2 regions of the Streptomyces sp. NPDC102278 genome follow, and region 1 is predicted to be linked to the other one. Evidence: predicted binding sites of a transcription regulator. Region 1 holds the regulator's gene; the other holds the start of a gene.
The links. Region 1 encodes HrcA, which represses chaperone genes, less so after heat shock. Its sites were predicted from a motif close to TTNGCACTCNGNNNNNCNGAGTGCNAA; they were not measured.
Positions count from the first base shown of each region.

Region 2: ACIRO3_RS20795 (FmdB family zinc ribbon protein) is a predicted target of HrcA. The motif match lies at 1,272-1,298, and genes of this name have one in related genera.

Region 1 is NZ_JBIWLV010000003.1:347,750-356,502, reverse strand. Features, by position in the region: gene ACIRO3_RS10650 (nitronate monooxygenase) at 1-893, opposite strand, end outside; gene dnaJ (molecular chaperone DnaJ) at 1,085-2,224, opposite strand; gene hrcA (heat-inducible transcriptional repressor HrcA) at 2,225-3,241, opposite strand; gene ACIRO3_RS10635 (MBL fold metallo-hydrolase) at 3,403-4,134, shown strand; gene ACIRO3_RS10630 (DUF3097 domain-containing protein) at 4,162-4,959, shown strand; gene hemW (radical SAM family heme chaperone HemW) at 4,964-6,196, opposite strand; gene ACIRO3_RS10620 (AMP-dependent synthetase/ligase) at 6,264-8,156, opposite strand; gene lepA (translation elongation factor 4) at 8,430-8,753, opposite strand, start outside.
Region 2 is NZ_JBIWLV010000008.1:148,779-157,531, reverse strand. Features, by position in the region: partial or broken gene ACIRO3_RS20800 (MFS transporter) at 1-1,078, shown strand, start outside; gene ACIRO3_RS20795 (FmdB family zinc ribbon protein) at 1,309-1,611, shown strand; gene ACIRO3_RS20790 (S-methyl-5'-thioadenosine phosphorylase) at 1,689-2,522, shown strand; gene ACIRO3_RS20785 (hypothetical protein) at 2,794-3,234, shown strand; gene mscL (large conductance mechanosensitive channel protein MscL) at 3,358-3,945, shown strand; gene ACIRO3_RS20775 (hypothetical protein) at 3,956-4,201, opposite strand; gene ACIRO3_RS20770 (NarK family nitrate/nitrite MFS transporter) at 4,239-5,666, opposite strand; gene ACIRO3_RS20765 (hypothetical protein) at 5,669-6,037, opposite strand; gene ACIRO3_RS20760 (ubiquinol-cytochrome c reductase iron-sulfur subunit) at 6,034-6,690, opposite strand; gene ACIRO3_RS20755 (4Fe-4S dicluster domain-containing protein) at 6,687-7,286, opposite strand; gene ACIRO3_RS20750 (molybdopterin oxidoreductase family protein) at 7,294-8,753, opposite strand, start outside.

The DNA of each region.
Region 1 (8,753 bases):
GGGTAGGCGGCCGGGGCGTACGGGCCGTGTTCCCGCATGAAGCGGTTGACCAGGCCCCGGGCGGGCCGGCCGGAGAAGGCCCGGGTGAGTTCCGTGTGCGGGAAGAGCGGGTTCGTCAGCGCCTTCTTGTGCAGGGGGTGCGCGCCCGACTCGGGGCACGCCAGGAAGGCCGTGCCGAGCTGGGCGGCCTCCGCGCCCGCCGCGAGCACCGCGGCGACCTGCGTGCCGCGCATCAATCCGCCGGCAGCGATGATCGGAAGGCCGACGGCCTCCCGTACCCGGGCGACCAGCACGAGCAGTCCGACTCCCGCCGTGCCGTCGATCTCGGGGTCGTCGCGGTGCGTGCCCTGGTGGCCGCCCGCCTCGACGCCCTGGACGCAGACGGCGTCGGCTCCCGCCGCCTGGGCGGCGCGGGCCTCCTCCACCGAGGTCACCGTGACCACGGTGTACGTGCCGGCCTCGCGCAGCCGGGCGCAGACGGCGGCCGGCGGGCAGCCGAAGGTGAACGAGACGACGGGGACGGGGTCCTCGACGAGGATGGCGAGCTTGGCCTCGTAGCCGTCGTCGGAGGTGCCGATGATGTCCTCCTCGGCCAGCGACACCTCGTACCAGTTGGCCTCGCCCGCGAGCTGTCCCCGGTACGTCTCGATCTCGGCCGGGTCCACATAGCCGGTCTGCGGCATGAAGAGGTTGACGCCGAACGGACGTCGGGTGAGGGCGCGCAGCCGCTTGATCTCCTGGTACATCCCGTCGGCGGTCTTGTAGCCGCCGGCGAGGAAGCCCAGCCCGCCCGCCTCGCACACGGCGGCGGCCAGCGGCGGACAGGAGGCGCCGCCCGCCATGGGCGCCTGCACGATCGGGTAAGGGGTCAGACCGTTCGGCGAGGAGGACATGGACTGCATCGTGCCACGTCCCGCGCACCGGGCCGAATCATCGCATTCGCCTGGCATAGTCCGCTTCCGGTCCGCTTCCGGTCCCGCTCCGAGGTCGCTCGATCCGCCGCCGTCCCGCCGCTCCGCACAGCATCGAGCCCGACCCGGGACATCCCCGGATCGGGCTCGTGCGAGGTACCGCGAGTGGCCGGTCAGCGGCCGTTGAACGCGTCCTTGAGGCGGCTGAACAGACCCTGCTGGCCCGGCGCGAACTGGCCCATCGGCCGCTCCTCGCCGCGCAGCTTCGCCAGTTGGCGCAGCAGGTCCTCCTGCTGGGCGTCCAGCTTGCCGGGGGTGGTGACCTCGACGTGGACGATCAGGTCGCCCCGCCCGCCGCCGCGCAGGTGCGTGACGCCGCGCCCGTGCAGCGGGATCGCCTGACCGGAGCCGGTGCCGGGCCGGATGTCGATCTCCTCCAGGCCGTCCAGCGTCTCCAGCGGGCATTTGGTGCCCAGGGCCGCCGCCGTCATGGGGAGGGTGACCGTGCAGTGCAGGTCGTCCCCGCGCCGCTGGAAGGTCGGGTGCGGCAGCTCGTGGATCTCCACGTACAGGTCGCCGGCGGGGCCGCCGCCGGGGCCGACCTCGCCCTCGCCCGCGAGCTGGATGCGGGTGCCGTTCTCGACACCGGCGGGGATCTTGACCGTGAGGCTGCGGCGGGACCGCACCCGGCCGTCGCCCGCGCACTCGGGGCACGGGGTGGGGACCACGGTGCCGAAGCCCTGACACTGCGGGCAGGGCCGCGAGGTCATGACCTGGCCCAGGAAGGACCGGGTGACCTGCGAGACCTCACCGCGACCGCGACACATGTCACACGTCTGCGCCGAGGTGCCGGGGGCGGCGCCCTCACCGGAGCAGGTCGTGCAGACGACGGCCGTGTCGACCTGGATGTCCTTGGTCGTCCCGAAGGCCGCCTCGTCCAGTTCGAGGTCGAGGCGGATCATGGCGTCCTGGCCCCGGCGGGTCCGCGAGCGCGGTCCGCGCTGCTGGGACTGGCCGAAGAAGGCGTCCATGATGTCGGAGAAGTTGCCGAAGCCACCCGCTCCGAAGCCACCCGCTCCGCCGCCGCCGCCCGAGGAGGACAGCGGGTCGCCGCCGAGGTCGTGGACCTGCTTCTTCTGCGGGTCCGAGAGCACCTCGTAGGCCGCGTTGATCTCCTTGAAGCGCTCTTGCGTCTTCGGGTCCGGATTCACGTCCGGGTGGAGTTCGCGCGCGAGGCGACGGAAGGCCTTCTTGATCTCGTCCTGCGATGCGTCGCGGCGCACGCCGAGAACGGCGTAGTAGTCCGTGGCCACTTACGACTCCGCCAGGATCTGTCCGACGTAACGTGCCACTGCGCGTACCGCTCCCATCGTTCCGGGGTAGTCCATGCGGGTCGGTCCGACCACGCCGAGTTTGGCGACTGCTTCGCCGCCCGAACCGTAGCCGACCGAGACGACGGACGTGGAGTTCAGTCCCTCGTAGGCATTCTCATGCCCGATCTTCACGGCCATCCCCGACTCGTTGGCCTCGCCCAGCAGCTTGAGGAGCACGACCTGCTCCTCCAGTGCTTCGAGGACGGGCCTGATCGTCAGGGGAAAGTCATGTCCGAACCGTGTGAGGTTGGCGGTGCCGCCGATCATCAGCCGCTCCTCCGCCTCCTCCACGAGCGTTTCGAGAAGGGTGTCGAGGACGGCCTTGACCGTCGCCCGGTCCTCGCTCTCGAAGGACTCCGGAAGGTCCTGTACCAGGGGCGGCACGTCGGTGAACCGACGGCCGACGACCCGGCTGTTGAGCCGCGCCCGCAGATCTGCGAGCGAGGTGTCCCCGAAGGGCGTCTGGCAGTCGACCAGCCGCTGCTCGACCCGCCCGGTGTCCGTGATCAGCACGAGCATCAGGCGCGCGGGCGCCAGCGACAGCAGCTCGACGTGCCGGACGGTGGAGCGGGTCAGCGACGGGTACTGCACCACGGCGACCTGCCGGGTGAGCTGGGCGAGCAGCCGTACCGTGCGCCCCACGACGTCGTCGAGGTCGACGGCGCCGTCGAGGAAGTTCTGGATGGCCCGCCGCTCCGGGGTGGACAGTGGTTTGACCCCCGCCAGCCTGTCCACGAAGAGCCGGTAGCCCTTGTCGGTGGGGATCCGACCGGCGCTGGTGTGGGGTTGGGCGATGTAGCCCTCGTCCTCCAGCAGCGCCATGTCGTTGCGCACGGTGGCGGGCGAGACGCCGAGGCGGTGCCGCTCGGTGAGCGCCTTGGAGCCGACCGGCTCCTCCGTCCCGACGTAGTCCTGGACGATGGCGCGCAGCACCTCGAGTCTGCGTTCGCTGAGCATCGCGCACACCTCCAGATGCGGTCGGTCGTCTTCGGTCGTCGGTCGGTCCCTTGCGGGCCTTGTTGGCACTCTGCGCTTTCGAGTGCCAGAGATCCCCCGGTCAGTGTACGGCCGGGTGGTACGCGGGAGGCAAGGGCGGCCCGCCAGGGTAGCGTCGCGGCATGGACGTGCAATGGGAAGAGGCGGGCTGGGAACGGCTGACCGGACGGGTCGGAAGGCGTCGATTGCCGGTGTGGGACTGCACCGTGGGGCTGGTGGTGGGCGACGATTCGGTTCTTCTCGTCGACCCCGGTTCGTGCGTGCGGGAGGGTGCGCGGGTGCGGGCCGAGGCGGAGCGGCTGACCGGCCGGCACGTGACCCATATCGCATTCACGCACGGACATTTCGACCACGTTCTGGGCGGCTCCGTGTTCGCGGGCGCCGAGTTCCACGGCGCGGTCGGCCTGGACAAGGTGCTGTCGACGCCCACGGGCCGCGAGGAACTGCGGCAGAGCGCGACCGCGCAGGGGCTGGACGCGGCGGAGGCGGCGGAGGCCGCCGACCTGGTCGTGGCGCCGGGACACCCGGTGTCGGGCGAGCGGACGCTGGACCTGGGCGCCGTACAGGTGCTGCTCGCGAACCTCGGTCCCGCGCACTCCCAGCACGACCTGGCGGTCTTCGTGCCGGGCGAACGGGAGGTCGTCTTCTGCGGGGACCTGGTCGAGGAGTCGGGTGAACCCCAGGCCGGCTCGGACGCGGTGCCCGGGCAATGGCCGGCCGCCCTGGACCGGCTGCTCTCGCTGGGCGGTGACGACGCGCTGTACGTGCCGGGTCACGGAGCGGTGGTGGACGCGGCCTTCGTCCGTGCGCAACGCGACACACTGGCAACGAGGTTCGGCGTGTCGGGGGCGTGAGCCCGGGCTCTCTCGTACGGTCGCCGGATGCGTGAGTACTCCCCCGACCTGACTCCGCCGTGGAAGCGCGCCAAGGCCGTGCCCGAGGTGCCGGCGGACCCCGACCTGGTGGTCGAGGTGGCCGGTACGGACTTCTGCGGCGCGGTGGTGTCCTGCGAGGCCGGCACGGTGACCCTGGAGGACCGCTTCGGCAAGCGGCGGGTGTTCCCGCTGGAGCCGCGCGGCTTCCTGCTGGACGGGGCGGTGGTCACCCTGACCCGCCCGTCCCGTGCCCCGGCCGCCCCGGCCCGTACGGCCTCGGGCTCCCTCGCCGTACCGGGGGCCCGGGCCAGGGTGGCCCGGGCGGGCCGGATCTACGTGGAGGGCCGCCACGACGCCGAGCTGGTGGAGCGGGTCTGGGGCGACGACCTGCGCATCGAGGGCGTGGTCGTGGAGTACCTGGAGGGCATCGACGACCTGCCGACGATCGTGGCGGACTTCGCGCCGGCCGCGGACGCCCGGTTGGGCGTCCTGGTGGACCACCTGGTGCCGGGGTCCAAGGAGTCCCGGATCGCGGCCGAGGTGACCTCCCCGCACGTCCTGATCGTCGGCCACCCCTACGTGGACGTCTGGCAGGCGGTGAAACCGTCCGCCCTGGGGATCGCGGCCTGGCCGGTGGTCCCGCGCGGGGAGGACTGGAAGACGGGCGTCTGCCGGGCGCTGGGCTGGCCGCCGAACACGGGCGCCGCCTGGCAGCACATCCTGTCCAAGGTGACCTCGTACCGCGATCTGGAGCCGACCCTGCTGGGAGCGGTGGAGCACCTGATCGACCACGTCACGGCCTGACGCGTCAGTCCACCAGGTCCCGGACCACCGCGTCGGCCAGCAGCCGCCCCCGCAGGGTCAGCACGGCGCTGCCGGCCTCGTACGGGCCGGGGGCCAGCAGTCCGTCCGCCAGGGCGCGTCGGGACGCCGCCAGGCCCGCGGGGGCCAGCAGCGACAGCGGGACGCCGTCCACGAGCCGCAGTTCCAGCAGGATCCGCTCGACCCGGCGGTCCTCGTCCGACAGGAGCTCCCGCCCCGCGCCCGGGGACCGGCCCTCGGCCAGCGCCGCGGCGTAGGCGCCGGGGTGCTTCACGTTCCACCAGCGCACCCCGCCCACGTGCGAGTGGGCCCCGGGGCCGGCGCCCCACCAGTCGGCGCCGCGCCAGTACAGCTCGTTGTGCAGGCAGCGCCCGGCGTCGGAGGTGGCCCAGTTCGACACCTCGTACCAGGAGTAGCCGGCCTCGGCCATCACCGAGTCGGCGATCAGGTACCGGTCGGCGTGCACGTCGTCGTCCGTCATCGGGACCTCGCCGCGGCGGATCCGTCGGGCCAGCTGCGTGCCCTCCTCCACGATCAGCGCGTACGCGCTGATGTGGTCCGGCCCGGCCCCCAGCGCGGCCGCCAGCGTCGCCCGCCAGTCCTCGTCGGACTCGCCGGGCGTGCCGTAGATCAGGTCGAGGTTCACGTGCTCGAAACCGGCCGCCCGCGCCTCCGCGACGCACGCCTCGGGGCGCCCGGGCGTGTGGGTGCGGTCGAGCACCTTCAGGACGTGCTGTTTGGCGCTCTGCATGCCGAAGGAGACCCGGTTGAAGCCGCCCGCGCGCAGTTCCGCGAGGTAGCGCGGATCCACCGACTCCGGGTTGGCCTCGGTGGTGATCTCGGCGTCCTCGGCCAGCTCGAACTCGTCCCGGATCGCGGCGAGCATCCGCACGAGGTCCCCGGCGGGCAGCAGGGTGGGCGTGCCGCCGCCGACGAACACGGTACGGACGGCCCGCGGGTCGTCCCCGAGGACCTTGCGCGCCAGCCTGACCTCGTCGATCAGGGTGTCGGCGTAGTTCTCGCGGGAGGCGAGCACGCCGCCGGTACCCCGCAGCTCGGTGGCCGTGTAGGTGTTGAAGTCGCAGTACCCGCAGCGCGTGGCGCAGTACGGGACGTGCAGGTAGAAGCCGAGCGGCCGCTCGCCGGCGCCCGCCAGGGCGTGCGACGGCAGCGAGCCGTCTTCGGGCATGGGTTCACCGTCGGGCAGTGCGGAAGGCATGAGCCCATTGTCCCGCACCGCCCGAAGGTCGTTTACGCTCCGCGACCGCGACCGCCGCGGCGGGGGGCTACGCCTCGTTCGAGCCCGAGTACATCTCGTCGATGAGGTACTTGAACTCGCGCTCCACGACCGGCCGCTTGAGCTTGAGGCTCGGGGTGAGGTCGCCGTGCTCGACGTCGAGGTCGCGGGGCAGCAGCCGGAACTGCTTGACCGTCTGCCAGCGCTGGAGGCCCTCGTTGAGGGTCTGCACGTAGGTCTCGACGAGCCGTACCGTCTCCGGCGCGGCCACGACCTCGGCGTACGTCTTGCCCTCCAGGCCGTGATCGGCGGCCCAGGTCAGGATGGCGGGTCCGTCGAGGGCGATCAGCGCGGAGCAGAAGTTCCGGTCGGCGCCGTGCACCACGATGCTGGACACGTACGGGCAGATCGCCTTGAACCGGCCCTCGATCTCGGCCGGGGCGACGTACTTGCCGCCCGAGGTCTTGATCAGGTCCTTCTTGCGGTCGGTGATGCGCAGGAAGCCGTCCGGGGAGAGCTCGCCGATGTCTCCGGTGTGCAGCCAGCCGTCGGCCTCCAGCACCTCGGCGGTCTTGTCCGGCAGTCCGTGGTAGCCCTGCATGATGCCGGGGCCGCGCAGCAGGATCTCGCCGTCGTCGGCGATGCGGACCTCGGTGCCGGGGAGCGGCTTGCCGACGGTGCCGGTGCGGTAGGCCTCGCCGGGGTTGACGAAGGAGGCCGCGCTGGACTCCGTGAGGCCGTAGCCCTCCAGGATGTGGATGCCGGCGCCGGCGAAGAAGTAGCCGATGTCGGGGGCGAGGGCCGCGGAGCCGGAGATCGCGGCGCGCAGCTTTCCGCCGAAGGCGTCGCGGAGCTTGGAGAAGACGAGCGCGTCGGCGACCTTGTGCCGGGTGGCGAGGCCGAGGGGGACGGACGCGTTGCCGGTGCGCCGGAAGTTGTCCTGGCTGACCTTGGCGTACTCGCGGGCAACGCCGGCCGCCCACATGAAGATCTTGTACTTGGCCCCGCCGGCGGCGCGCGCCTTGCCCGCGGCGCCGTTGTAGACCTTCTCGAAGATGCGCGGGACGGCCGCCATGTAGGTCGGCTGCACGATCGGCAGATTCTCGATGATCTTGTCGATCCGGCCGTCGATGGCGGTGACGTGGCCGACCTCGATCTGGCCGGAGGTCAGCACCTTGCCGAAGACGTGCGCGAGCGGCAGCCACAGGTACTGGACGTCGTCCGAGTTGATCATGCCGGTCGCGACGGTGGCCTTGGCCATGTACGACCAGTTGTCGTGCGGCAGCCGCACGCCCTTGGGGCGGCCGGTGGTGCCGGAGGTGTAGATCAGGGTGGCGAGCTGGTCGGCGGTGATCGCCCCGATCCGCTCCTTGATCGCCTCGGGGTGCTTGGCGAGGTACTCCCTGCCGCGCGCCTCCAGGTCGGCGAGGGAGAGCACCCAGCCCTCGGGGTCCGTGTCGTGCGCGACGGCGTCCTCGGCCTCCAGCACCACGACATGGGCGAGGCGGGGCAGGTCACCGCGGTGGGCGCGGGCCTTGGCCAGCTGCTTGGCGTCCTCGGCGATCAGCACCCGACTCTCGGAGTCGGCGAGGATGAACGCCGATTCCTCGCCGTTGGTGCTCGGGTAGATGGTGGTGGTCGCGGCGCCGGCGCACATCACGCCGAGGTCGGCCAGGATCCACTCGACCCGGGTGTTGGAGGCGAGCGCGACCCGGTCCTCCGACTGGAGTCCGAGGTCCGCGAGGCCGGCGGCGATGGCGAACACCCGCTCGGCCGCCTGTCCCCAACTGAGCGACTTCCAGTCGTCGGGTCCCCCCGAGCCGCCGGCCGCGGGGACCGGATAGCGGTAGGCCTCGGCGTTCGGCGTGGCCGCGACGCGCTCAAGGAAGAGGGCCGCCACGGTGGGCGGGCGGTTCTCGATCAAGGTCTGTGTGTCGCTCACGACATCCTCCGGACCGGTCCACGCGGCAGGGCGTGGGCGTGGGGCGCTTGGGACGGGCGGGTGGGGACCTGCGCGTTACGGCTGGCGAGTTTGTGACTGGCGAGTAACCATCAAGCAGTGATCAGACTAGAGGCCGCCCGCCCGACGCGTAAGAGGCGGCGAGCGGCCGGTTCATAACGAAACGGGCCCCCATGCGTGTGCATGTGGGCCCGTTTCTCACGACATGGGACGGGCGCGCTTCTTGACCCGCGCTTTACACCCGTCCGGCGTCCGCTACTTCTTCTTGCCGGACTCGTCGCTGGAGAGGACGGCGATGAAGGCCTCCTGCGGGACCTCCACGGAGCCGACCATCTTCATCCGCTTCTTGCCTTCCTTCTGCTTCTCCAGCAGCTTCCGCTTACGGGAGATGTCACCGCCGTAGCACTTGGCGAGGACGTCCTTGCGGATGGCGCGGATGGTCTCGCGGGCGATGACCCGGGAGCCGACGGCCGCCTGGATCGGGATCTCGAAGGCCTGCCGCGGGATGAGCTCGCGCAGCTTGGCCACGAGGCGCACGCCGTAGGCGTAGGCCGCGTCCTTGTGCGTGACGGCGGAGAA
Region 2 (8,753 bases), on a different contig from region 1:
CACCGGCATCTCCATGGCGCTGTGCGCCCCCGTGATGGGCAACCTCACCGACCGCCACGGCCAGAGCGCCGTCCTGCTGCCGGTCGTCCTGATCCACTCCGCCGCCGTCACCGGCCTGGCCGCACTGGCCCTGGCCGGCGCGCCGATCTGGGCGCTCGCCGCCGCCGCGATCCCCGCCGGCGCCTCGGTGCCGCAGGTCGGCCCGATGGTCCGGGCCCGCTGGGCCGCGAAGCTGGAGGGCTCGCCGCTGCTGCCGACGGCCGCCGCGTTCGAGTCCGTCACCGACGAGTTCACCTTCGTCGTCGGCCCGGTCCTCGCGACCGCGCTGTGCACCGGCATCCACCCCGCCGCCGGCCTGATCACCGAGGCCACCCTGAGCCTCCTCGGCGGACTGCTCTTCGCCGCGCAGCGTCGCACCCAGCCCCCGGCGCACGTCCAGGTCACCGGCGAGGCCAAGCGCGTCTCGGCCCTCACCTCCCCCGGCCTGCGCGTCCTGATCGTCGCCTTCCTCGGAATCGGCGCCGTCTTCGGCGGCATGCAGGTCTCCCTGGCCGCCTTCTCCAACGAGATCGGCAACCCGGGCGCCAACGGCCTGCTGTACGGCGTCTTCGCCGCGGGCAACATGATCGCCGGCATCGCCTGCGGCGCCATCGCCTGGAAGATCGGCCCGCGCCGCCGGCTGCTGTTCGGCTACATCGGCCTGACCGCCTTCGCCTCCCTGCTGTGGACCGCCGACTCGATGGTCCTGCTGGCCGCGCTCGGCCTGTTCGTCGGACTGTGCATCGCCCCGGCCCTGATCACCGGCTACACCATGGTCGAGTCGCTGATCCCGGCGAACGCCCGCACCGAGGCCTTCACCTGGCTCACCGGCGCGGTCGCCTTCGGGCAGGCCATCGCGGTGATCGTCGCCGGTCGACTGACCGACGCGCACGGTTCCTCGTACGGCTTCCTCGTGCCGCTGGCGGCCACCGCCCTGGCGCTGGTCACCCTGCTGGCCCTGCGGGCCAAGCTCGCGCCGAAGGCGCCGAGTCGGATCGTGAACGCCTCGTCCACCCACGAGAGCGCCGCGGAGACCGACCCGCGCGAGACCCCGGAGAACGCCGCCGGGACCGCCCCGGAGACGGCTTCCGCGACCGACCCGGAGACCGTCACGGACACCGCCGCCAGGCGGGGCCGGCAGCGTGATCTGACCAGCGTCTGAGCGTGGCCTGGGTCACCGCGCCCCGAGGACGGTGGACTGATCGGCCGGAATACGTCACCATGGAGCGTCGTTAGCACTCATTGAGTCAGAGTGCCAGGAGGAAATTCGTGCCGACCTACCAGTACCAGTGCACCGAGTGCGGTGAGGGCCTTGAGGCCGTGCAGAAGTTCACCGATGACGCACTGACCGTGTGCCCGAACTGCGACGGACGCCTGAAGAAGGTGTTCTCCGCGGTCGGCATCGTCTTCAAGGGTTCCGGTTTCTACCGGAACGACAGCCGCGGCGCCTCGTCGAGCAGCACCCCTGCCTCGAAGCCGGCGTCCACGTCGTCCACGCCCTCGACGGCTGCCGCCCCGGCCGCCTCGTCGTCCTCGACGTCCGGAGCCGGCAGCTCCACCTCGGCTGCCTGATCCCGTCAGTCTTCCGTAAGGCCCCGCCGCCCGCTCAGGGCAGCGGGGCCTCACGCATGCCCGGTTAGGGTGACGGCATGGCGAATGCAGAGATCGGTGTCATCGGCGGCTCGGGCTTCTACTCCTTCCTGGAGGACGTCACGGAGGTGCGGGTCGAGACCCCGTACGGGCCTCCCAGCGACTCCCTGTACGTGGGCGAGCTGGCCGGCCGGTCGGTGGCCTTCCTGCCGCGGCACGGGCGCAGCCACACCGTGCCCCCGCACAAGATCAACTACCGTGCGAACCTGTGGGCCCTGCGCTCGGTCGGCGTCCGACAGGTGCTCGGCCCCTGCGCGGTGGGCGGACTGCGGACCGAGTACGGTCCGGGCACGCTGCTCGTCCCCGACCAACTGGTCGACCGTACGAAGTCCCGCGCGCAGACCTTCTTCGACGGGGAGCCGCTGCCCGACGGCAGCGTCCCGAACGTCGTGCACACCACCTTCGCCGACCCGTACTGCCCCGTCGGCCGCGACGTGGCCCTGGCCGCGGCCCACGGGCGGGACTGGGAGCCCGTGGACGGCGGCACCATGGTCGTCATCGAGGGGCCTCGGTTCTCGACCCGGGCCGAGTCGCGCTGGCACGCCGCGGCGGGCTGGTCGGTGGTCGGCATGACGGGCCACCCGGAGGCCGTCCTCGCCCGCGAGCTGGGGCTCTGCTACACCTCCATGGCGCTGGTGACCGACCTGGACGCGGGCGCCGAGACGGGTGAGGGCGTGTCCCACACCGAGGTGCTCAGGGTGTTCGGCGAGAACGTCGGGCGCCTGCGCGAGGTCCTCTTCGACGCGGTGGCGGCCCTGCCCCCGACGGAGTCCCGCGCCTGCCTGTGCACGCACGCGCACGACGGCTGGGACCTGGGCATCGAACTGCCGTGACGGGTGGGCGGGGTGGGCAACCCGCACCTCGCCCCCCGGGTCCCCCGGGTCCCCCGTGGGGGTGAGGGAGTTGTCCACAACCTGGGGATCGTCCACAGGCGGGAGCGCGGACGGGCGGGACGGCGGATCGTGAGGGGTGTCCGGGCGTCGGCCCGGGCATCGGCACACGATCGACTCGGCGGTGTTCACCATGTCCAGGATTGCTTCCCAGCTTCCCGCTTCCTCCGCGTGTCCCCCCGCGCGTCCTGTCCCCCTCTTCCCGCCTCTTCGCGTGGGGCGGGGCGGGGACCGGCTGCGGCGCGCCCTGCGGCGCAGGCGACGGGCCGGCGCGGCCGGACTGGCCGTCGTGGCGGCCCTGTTGGCCGTGGGCGGGACGGAGGCCCGGGCCTCCCGCGGCGGCGCGCCACCCGAGGCGAAGCCACCGCCCGCGGTGGTGCGGATGGTGTCGGCCCCCGTGCGCATCGCGGACGCGGCGACCGTGCGGCTGTTGCGCCCCGGGGATCGGGTGGACGTGGTGGCGGCGGAGCGGGCGGGGCCGCCCCGGGTGGTGGCGGAGGCGGCCCGAGTCGCCCGGGTCCCCGATCCAGAGCCCGACCAGGGGGTCGGGGACGGCGCCGGCGGGGCCCTGGTGGTCCTCTCCGTGCCCCGGGAAACCGCGCGGGCACTCGTGGGAGCGGGCAGTGTGTCCCGGCTGGCGGTGACGTTGTGCTGAATCGCACACCCGCCCAGTCAAGTCACCTTGCGGTGGCGCCCGATTGGACACGCCGGGCCCGGACTGCCGTAGCTTTCGGAACCGTTGGTTCCGTGCTTTGTGGATGTGAAGAGAGGCTCAGTGGTGAGCGAGAAGAAGAAGGAGAGCGTCCTGGCAGGCTTCAAGGCCTTCCTGATGCGCGGCAACGTGGTCGACCTCGCGGTGGCCGTGGTCATCGGTGCGGCGTTCACCAACATCGTGAACTCCATCGTGAAGGGGATCATCAGCCCGCTGGTCGGCGCCGTCGGCACGAAGAACCTGGACGTCTACTCCTCGTGTCTGAAGGACACCTGTGGGGTCAACGCCAAGGGCGAGCCGACCGGCGTGAACATCATGTGGGGTTCCGTGCTGAACGCCACGCTGACCTTCCTGATCACCGCGGCCGTCGTGTACTTCCTGATGGTGCTGCCGATGGCGAAGTACCTCGCCAAGGTCGAGCAGCGTCGCAAGGCCAAGGAGGGCGTGCAGGAGACGATGGAGATCACCGAGCTGGTGGTCCTCAAGGAGATCCGGGACACCCTCGTGGCGCAGCGCACGTCGTCCGGCTCCGGCGCGGTCGACGGACATGGACCGGGCCAGGGGCAGGGCTACGCGCAGGGCTCCGGCTACGGCCAGGGCCCGGGTCACGGCCAGGGCTCCGGTTACGGGCAGGGGCGCGACGGCTCGCTCTGAGCCGGCCCGCTCACACGTGGTGCGGGGGCTTCTCGTCGAGGAAGCGGGCCAGGTCGGCCGCGCTTCCACCGGCGGGGGCCCGCTCGCCCCATCCCCGGTCGGTGTCGTCCGAGGACTGGCGGTCCAGCGGGTCGTCGAAGTCGAGCCTGGCCTTCGGCTTCGGCTTGACCTCGGGGGCAGCGGGGGCCGCGGGATCGGGCGCGGACACGGGCGCGTGGTGCGCGTCCTGCGGGTCGGAGGCGGGGGCGGTGCTCATGGTTCCAGGGTACGGCCGCCTCCGCCCCCGCCCCCGCTCAGCTGGGGGCTTCCGCGCCCTTGCGGGCGTAGAACCACCAGCACACGGCGAGGCAGGTGGCGTAGAAGCCGATGAACAACCACAGCGCGTTGGTCACCGCCATCGCGGCGAACATCGCGGGAATGAAGAAGAAGCCGTAGGCGGCGATCGCCGAGGAGAAGCCGGTGACGGCGCCGGCCTCCATCTCGGACTGCTTCATCGCGGCGTCCTGCGCCGCCGGGCCCTGGCCCTCGGCCGCCCGCATGTGCTGGTCCCGGAAGATCACCGGGATCTGCCGGAAGGTGGAGCCGTTGCCCAGCCCCGAGAAGGCGAAGGCCGCCAGGAAGCCGAGGAAGAAGGCCCAGAAGCTGCCCTGGTCACCGCCCGAGGGCAGGGCGAAGACCACGACCACCAGCGCGGCGGCCATGCCGACGAAGGACAGCATGGTGACCTTGGCGCCGCCCACCTTGTCGGCGAGCCACCCGCCCGCCCAGCGCATGAGGGCGCCGATGAAGGGGCCGATCCAGGCGTAGGTGGTGGCCTGGTAGCCCTGCGACTCGAAGTTGTTCTTGATCAGCAGCGGCAGGCCCGCCGCGAAGCCGATGAAGGACCCGAAAGTGCCGACGTAGAGCCAGGTCATCAACCAGTTGTGCTTGCGCTTGAAGATGATCTTCTGCTGGCTGAAGGGCGCCGAGGCCACCTTCAGGTCGTTCATCAGGAACCAGGCGAGCAACGCCATGATGACCAGCAGCGGCACCCACAGGAAGGCTCCGTTCTGGAGCCAGATGTCGGTGTTCTCCTTCGCGTCGCGCTGGGGGCCGCCCGCCGGCGCGCCCAGCACGGCCGCCGTGACCACCAGCGGGGCGACCAACTGGACCACGCTGACGCCGAGGTTGCCGAGTCCCCCGTTGAGGCCGTTGGCGCTGCCCTTCTCGCGTTTGGGGAAGAAGAAGCCGATGTTGGCCATGGAGGACGCGAAGTTCGCGCCGCCGATGCCGCAGACGGCCGCGATCAGCACGAGCTCCCAGTAGGGGGTCCCGGTGTCCTGGAGCGCGAAGCCCAGCCACAACATCGGTGCGACGAGGATCAGCGTGCTGAAGGCGGTGAACCGCCGCTCGCCGACGATCGGCCCGATGAAGGTGTACAGGATCCGGAAGGTTCCGCCGGTGATACCGGGGATGGCGGTCAGCCAGAACAGTTGCGACTTGGAGAAGGCGAAGCCGACGTCGTTCAGTTTGACGACGGTGACCGACCAGACCTGCCAGACGACGAAGCCGAGCATCAGCGCGGGGATCGAGACCCAGAGGTTGCGCTGGGCGACCTTGCGGCCGGTGGACTGCCAGAAGCCCTCGTCCTCGGGCCGCCAAGAGCCGATGGTGGCGCCGGGCTTGTAGGTGTCCGCGCGGTGCGGGCGCACCGCGTTCGGGGTGGGCGTGGGTATCGACATGGTCATCGGTCCTTCGGGTCGAGGAGCCACAGTGCGATCACGACGAGGAAAGACAGGACCAGGAATCCCGCTCCCCACCAGGCCGTGCCGGTGTTGCCCTCCATCCACTCGTTGACGGTCACGGTCAGGGCCCAGAGCTGGCCGATCACCACCGTGAGGGCCAGGGTGAGACGGGCGTTGAGCTTCGAGGACCGCTCCGGTTCCTGTTCGGTGCCGGCTCCCGGGCCGGGTCCGGTGTGCCGGACCCGGGGGTCGCCGTAACCGCTGGTGGAGCGGATCTGCGGATAGCGCTCGTGTACCGGCCGGTTGAGCCGGGGTTGGGCACTGCCCGGGTGGTACTCCGGACGCGGGGGCGGCTGCGGATCGCTCATGTGCGCCTGCTCTCGGCCGCGCGGGCGGTGCCGGGACAGCCCAGTCGCGCGGCGTCCAGCGGGTGGTCGTCACCGAACTGCCGGCACAAGGCGTCCTTGGCCGGCTCCCCCGACCGGGCGGTCGCGACGGCCCAGACGCTGCCGTCGGCCTGCTCGGTGAGGAAGATCTTGGGGAGGGGGCGGGGCGGCGGTCCCGCGGTCACCTCGCCGGTGCGGGCGTCGAAGACGCCCTCGTGGCAGGGGCAGTAGAGCTCCCCCTCGGGCCCCCGGTCCTCCCGCCACAGCACGCCGCACGCGAGGTGGGTACAGACGGCCGAGTAGCCGACGAGGCTGCCGTCGCCGAGCCGTACCGCGACGGCCCGGTCGTCGTCGCCGGGGAAGCGGAAGGCCACGGACTGGCCGGGCGCGAGTCGGTCGGTGACCTTCTTCGGTTCGGGCAGGCTCTCGCTGTCTCCGTGCCGGTGCAGGATGCCGGCGGCGACGCCGACGCCTCCGACGGCCAGGCCGCCGGAGACGGTGGCGACGATCCGCAGGTAGTCCCGGCGGGTGGTGAGGGAGTCCGCGCTGATCCGGTCGCGGAGCTGATCGGCGGCGGCGGCGCCGGACTCCTGCCCGGGCCCGTTTCCGGGGGCGGGCCGTTCGGTCACGCTCATCGGACATCGACTCCATTGATCTCGACGACGGGCAGGCCACCGGGGACGGGCCACTGGACCTTGTCCGCGGGGACGACCATCGCCACCCCGGTGCTGACCATCACGTCGCCGAAGACGAAGGAGTCCGCGACCTGTACGCCGGGGCGCTCGGCCTGGAGCTCTTCGAGGGTTCCGTAGAAGAGGGCGCCGGTCGGGCAGACCGTGGCGCACATGGGGGCCAGCCCGTAGGCGGTGCGGTCGTAGCAGAGGTTGCACTTCATCTGCAGCTTCGCCTGGAGGTCGATCTTCGGGACACCGAAGGGGCAGGCGTTGACGCAGTTGCCGCAGCCGATGCAGCGGGTGGTGTCCGCTTGTTGGACCACCCCGTCGGCGGTGACCAGGATCGCGTCGGCGGGACAGACCTCGGCGCAGGGCGCGACCGGGTCCTCGCAGTGCATGCAGACGGTGGGGAGGGAGGCGACGGACATGCCGGGCTCGGTGTAGTCCAGGTGGATCATCGACTTGCCGCGGTGCGAGTCGCACTCGCGGCAGGCGGAGACACAGGCCTGGCAACCGATGCAGCGGCCCGGATCGATGAAGATCGTGCGTCCCATCATGGCGGGGTCAGCTCCTCTCCGCCGTGCCACGTCCCTGCGGGGAGGTGGGGGGCAGGGGGTCGGTGCGGGAGACCTGGGCCTGCGGGTAGGCCTCGCGTCCCGGAGGGGTGGGTGGTGCGGGCACCTCGTCGATGCGTTCGGCGGCCTCGATCCGGGCGGCGCAGACCTTGTACTCGGGGATCTTCGAGCGCGGGTCGAGGGCGTCGATGGTCAGGGCGTTGGCGGCCGTGGGAACGGGCCAGTGGTACGGGATGAAGACGGTGTCGGGGCGGATGGCCTCGGTGACCAGGGCCGGGAAGACCTCGCTGCCGCGGCGGGTGACGACGCGTACCGGGTCGCCGGTGCGGAAGCCGTGCGAGGGGTGGACCTCCACCCAGGGGCGGGGGGTCTGTTCGACGAGGGCGCCGAGGCGGCGGGTCTGGTTGCCGGAGAGGAAGTGCGCGACGGTGCGGCCGGTGGTGAGGGAGAGGGGGAACTCCTCGGTGTAGGCGTCCATGGGCGGATGCCATTCCACGACCTGAAGGTGGATCTTGCCGTCGGGGTGGTAGGTCCGGCCGTCCTCGAACAGTCGCGGGGTGCCGGGGTGTTCGGTGGTGGGGCACGGCCAGGCGATGCCACCGGTCTCGTCGAGGCGGTCGTAGGTGATGCCGTAGTAGTCGTTGACCGTGCCGGCGGAGGCGACGCGCAGTTCCTCGAAGACCTCGCGGGAGCCGGGGAAGTCGAAGTGCTTCCCGGCGCCGAGCCTGCGGGCGAGTTCGCAGATCACCCAGGTGTCGGTGCGCACGCCGGCGGGGGGTTCCTGGGCCTTGTTGTGCTTGACCACCCGGGCCTCGGCGTTGGCCATCACCCCCTCGTCCTCGGCCCAGGTGGTGACGGGGAAGACGACGTGGGCGTTGGCCGCGGTCTCGGAGAGGAAGAAGTCGAACTGGGCGTGGAACTCGGCGGTGTCGTACCCGTCCTTGACCACGGCGTAGTTGGGGAGGGAGACGAACGGGTTGTTGCAGATGCCGATGAGGCCCCGGATCTCCCGGCGTTGCATCTGCCAGACCATCTCCATCATGGAGGTGCCGGCGCCGGGGAGTTCGGACTCCTCGATGCCCCAGATCGCGCAGATCTGCCGGCGGTGCTCCGGGTTGGTGATGGAGCGTCCGCCGGGCAGCAGGTCGGACTTCTGGCCGTGCTCCCGGCCGCCCTGACCGTTGCCCTGGCCGGTGATGGTGCCGTAGCCGGCGCCGGGCTTGCCGATGTGCCCGGTGGCCACGCACAGGTTGATCACGGACAGGCAGTTCTCGACGCCCTGGGAGTGGTGCTCGATGCCGCGGGCGTGCCAGGCCATGGCCTTGTCCGCGCCGGCGAAGACACGGGCCACCTGGACGATCTGCGCGGCCGGCACTCCGCAGATCTCGGCGGAGCGGGCGGGCGGGTACTCCTGGACGGTCGCCTTGACCGCGTCCCAGCCGGTGGCGT